2 regions of the Cupriavidus sp. PET2-C1 genome follow, and region 1 is predicted to be linked to the other one. Evidence: predicted binding sites of a transcription regulator. Region 1 holds the regulator's gene; the other holds the start of a gene.
The links. Region 1 encodes FNR, which switches genes on or off when oxygen is low (the NO sensors DNR and NnrR bind a similar motif). Its sites were predicted from a motif close to TTGATNNNNATCAA; they were not measured.
Positions count from the first base shown of each region.

Region 2: a site for FNR is predicted at 1,136-1,149, ahead of ACX12D_RS09015 (TraR/DksA family transcriptional regulator). Genes of this name have one in related genera too.

Region 1 covers NZ_CM137259.1:2,607,842-2,610,038, forward strand. Annotated here, with positions in the region: gene ACX12D_RS11795 (sulfite exporter TauE/SafE family protein) at 1-554, opposite strand, end outside; gene fnr (fumarate/nitrate reduction transcriptional regulator Fnr) at 853-1,578, shown strand; gene ACX12D_RS11805 (hypothetical protein) at 1,665-1,910, opposite strand; gene ACX12D_RS11810 (membrane protein) at 1,913-2,131, opposite strand.
Region 2 covers NZ_CM137259.1:1,986,175-1,988,371, reverse strand. Annotated here, with positions in the region: gene ACX12D_RS09020 (BCAM0308 family protein) at 51-554, opposite strand; gene ACX12D_RS09015 (TraR/DksA family transcriptional regulator) at 654-1,040, opposite strand; gene ACX12D_RS09010 (hypothetical protein) at 1,195-1,347, shown strand; gene ACX12D_RS09005 (zinc-dependent alcohol dehydrogenase family protein) at 1,385-2,197, shown strand, end outside.

The DNA of each region.
Region 1 (2,197 bases):
CCCGACGCGGCATTGCCGGCCAGCAATGCCATGGCAAGGGCGCCGTACACCATGCCGCACGGGACCAGCCCCCAGGCTAGCCCCATGCCGTAGCGGCGCAGCAACCGGCCCTGCCCCTGCACCCGGGCCACAGCCGGCAAGCGCACCCCGACGGCGCCAAGGCCGCGCAGCAAGCCGCCCGCGCCACGGGCGGCGAGCCGCTCCAGCCAACCCGTACCCATGGTGCGCCCGCGCAACATCCACAAGCCCGACAACACCAGCATCACACTGCCGATCCCAAACAGCCAGCGCTGCAGCGGCAGGTACTGTGCCTTCCAGACGCCAGCACCAAGGGCGCCCAGCAAGGCCCCCAGCACCGCATACATGCTAAGCCGCCCGGCATGCATGACAAGCAGTTCCAGCAACCAATGGCCGGGACGCCGCAGCACCGTGGCAGGCACGCGCGCAACGCCGCCCTGCTCCGCCGCCAGCGCGATCCCGCCGCACATGGCGGCGCAGTGCACGCCGCCCAGCAAAGCCAGGGTAAATACGCTGATAAGCACGCCTATGGTCAACTTCTCCTCCCAATCACACAATCGCAACGCCCGGCGCGGTAAAATGCGTCGAACGCGCCCCCGCAGCTCCAAGAGGCGCTATCAACATGAGGCCTTGCGCCCGCGCACACCAGCGCGCTCGCACAACATGACGACGGGCACGGCAAGCCGCGCTGCACAGATAGCGCACTGCCGCAAGACCCGCGCGCCAGGCCGATGTGGATGGCGCTTCCAATCGACGACTCTCAACGTCAAGCTCTCAACTCAATGCGCCCGCCACATCGCGCTTGATTGACTGCGCTAAACCGACAGGCCCCAATTGCTCACCACCATTCCTATTACCGAGATGTCGCCCCGCTGCTCCACTTGCTCGCTCGGCCAGCTCTGCCTGCCCGTCGGCATGTCGCAGCAGGACCTCGAAAAGATGGATACGCTGGTCCAGGACCGGGTGCGCGTACGCAAGGGCGAAACCCTGTACCGCCTCGGCGATCCTCTCACCGCCGTCTACGCGATCCGCTTCGGCACGCTCAAGACCCACCTGACAATGGAAGACGGCCGCTCGCAGATCACGGGCTTCCACCTTCCCGGCGAAGTCGTCGGCCTTGACGGCCTCGGCGAGATGCAGCACGCGTCGGATGCCACCGCGCTGGAAGATACCGAAGTCTGCGTGGTGCGCTTCGGCGATCTCCAGACGTTGTCCAACGTCCTGCCTTCCCTGCAGCATCAGTTCATGCGCCTGATGAGCAAGGAGATCTCGCAGGACCAGGTCATGTTGATCACGCTCGGATCGATGCGCGCCGAGGAGCGGCTTGCCGCTTTCCTGATCAACCTGTCCGAGCGCTTGTCCGCGCGCGGCTATTCGGCCTCCGAATTCGTGCTGCGCATGAGCCGCGAGGAAATCGGCAGCTACCTGGGGCTCAAGCTCGAAACCGTCAGCCGCCTGTTCTCGCGCTTTGCGGAAGCCGGCCTGATCCAGATCCGCCAGCGCCACGTCAAGCTGGTCGACATGGTGGGGATCAAGCAGATCGTCAACAAATCCTGCTGACGTGCTCGTCGCGGGCCGCCCTCGCCCGCCGCGGCACGCCGCGATGCCGCGCCTGCTGGCCTGAACCGGCAAGGCGCGCATCGCAATCACTCCAGCTCGTCCGTGTCCGCCAGCCGCGTGGGCATGGTGTACAGCGTCAAGCCGCTCGACAGCGCGCACAGCACCCACGCGATCAGGAAGCCCACGGTGTAGACCGCCTCCCGCGATGCCTCGACCGGCTGGCCGAAGAAGCGCAGGTCACCGGGATCGACCATGGAGAATACCAGCGCGGTGGTCAGCCCGGCGACCAGGAAAGCGGGCCACAGCACCCACATCAGCCAGCGTAGTCTCATGATCACCTCGCTTGCGCCGCGACCGGCGCTGCCTGGCGTGCCGCGCTGCCCGCCTTCTCGACCACCAGGCCGTGGCGCGCCACCCCTTCCTCAATGGGTGGATCCGGGTGGGTCATAGCCAGCCAGATCGTGACCCCGCAGGCCACCATGGCCACGAACGGCCCACTCATCAGCAGCCACGGCCATGGCTCCTTCCACCAGGGATTGCTTTGCTGCGTCATCTGGCCTCCTCCTCTAGATCTAGATCGCGTATGTTGCGTACGGATTGGTGCATCCAGCGTCCCCGC
Region 2 (2,197 bases), 620 kb from region 1:
TGGCTAGCCGGCCCGCGCGCCATGCCAGCCGCCGGGCGGGCTTGCGGCCCTCAAGCGCGGTGCCAATGAACATACAGGGTCTCGTCGGCGTCGGGATAGTCGATTTCCAGCTTGCCCCGATACGCATGATGCACGGCAGAGCCGATATCGCGTGCCAGGTGAAAGCCCGTGGTCGTGATGGTGATGCGATCCGCCTGAGCCTGCGTCGCCATGATGCGCTCCATCGGATGACTCTCTCTCATCAGGGCTTCGCGGTGCCGCACCAGCCCGAGAATCTCATCCCGGTGCGCCTGCTGGAACGCCCCATCCAGCGTCAACTGCGCCGCGGGCACATGGTCGGCGACGCGGTGGCAGGCCGGGCACATCAGCGCCTTGGCGCCGGGCGGCACGGCCCGCCATTGCCAACGTCCTTTCAGCAAGACCGCGTGGCAAGCAGGACAGGAAGCGACGGCAGGTGCCTGCCCCGGCTGCTTGTAGGCATCGTGGATGAGATCCTCGGGAATTCGGTCCCAACGGGCCGGCCTGACCTGGCTCGAACGCTCACGGACTTTCATGTCTGGCTCCTGAAATCGAATCGGGCAGCGCCCATGCGGCCTGCCTGCTGTATGGCGGACTCGCCTGGCGAGCTCGCCCAATGGAACGCCCGCCCATGCTCATCGCATGCCGCTCGGCGCCCCGAACTTGTGCTCGTGCTTGCGCTGGCACGGCGTGCAGCGTTTGGCCGTGGGATAGGCTTGCAGCCGCGGATAAGGAATGGGTTCGCCGCAGTCCGCGCACACGCCGTAGCTGAGCCTGGCGATCCGCTTACGCGCCACCGCTATATCGGCCAGTTCCATGCGATAGTGTTCCGCCACGGCATCGTCCATGCGCTCCTCGGTGCCATGCTCGGCGAGATCCGCGTCGTCGCTCCCGCCGCGCTCGGCGGACACAGTACGGGAAACGGCTGCGGCCTCCGCCTGGCCACGGATCCTTTGCTCTGCGCTGTCCAGCAAGGTGACGAGGCTGGAGAGTTGCTCTTTCGTTAAAGTTAAATCGGACATCGTCGACTCCCGGGCGCGGCAAAGTGCCTTCGGCGTAGCGCGCTGAACCCTCATTCCGCTTCAATCTTCAATATAGGTGGTGGCTGCCAGTTAGCTTGATCCGCGTCAATCTCACTTCCGGCCATGCGCAGAGCTAGCCGCAGGCATGGTGCGCATGGGCACGGACGCAGCCTGCTCGATCGCATCGGCAACATCGCCCCGCGCCAGCGGTTCGTCCAACCCCAGCGTGCTGCATGCCGCCTTCCACACAGGGGCTGGCGCCTCGCGTACGCCATCGATGCGGATCAAGCGGCGCCAGTCGGCGTGACCTAGGATAAATGCTGGGCACCGCCGAGGATGTCGCCATGCACGAGACGATGCGCGCAATGATTTTCGAAGGCACCGGGCCGGCCTTGCGCTTGGCGAGAGTCCCCGTGCCAATTCCCGGCCCAGGCGAAGTACGTATCGCCGTGAGCACCTGCGGCGTCTGCCGCACCGACCTGCACATTGTCGACGGCGAACTCGCGCACCCGAAAGCGGCGCTCATTCCCGGACACGAAGTCGTCGGCAGGGTCGAGTCCTGTGGCGCTGACGTGACAGGCCTTGCCCCGGGCGACCGGGTTGGCGTGCCGTGGCTCGGGCGGACCTGCGGGCACTGTGGCTATTGCGCCGCGGGTCGCGAAAACCTGTGCGATACGCCGCAGTTCACCGGCTATACGCGTGACGGCGGCTACGCCGAGTACGTGGTAGCCGACAGCCGCTATTGCTTCCCGATGCCGGATCACTACGACGACGAGCATGCGGCGCCGTTGCTGTGCGCGGGCCTGATTGGCTACCGCACGCTGCGCATGGCGGGGGACGCCCGTGAGGTCCGGTCTATCGGCATCTACGGATTTGGCGCGGCGGCCCACCTGGTGACGCAGATCGCCGTCGCCCAGCGGCGCGAGATCTTTGCCTTCACACGCCCCGGCGACGCCGCCGCCTGCCAGCTCGCCCGTGACACCGGGGCGTGCTGGACCGGTCCGAGCGACCAGCCCGCGCCGCGGCCGCTCGATGCCGCGCTGATCTTTGCGCCGGTGGGTGCGCTGGTGCCGATGGCGCTGCAAGCCGTCGCCAAGGGCGGTACCGTGGTTTGCGGTGGCATCCACATGAGCGATATTCCGGCCTTCCCCTATCGC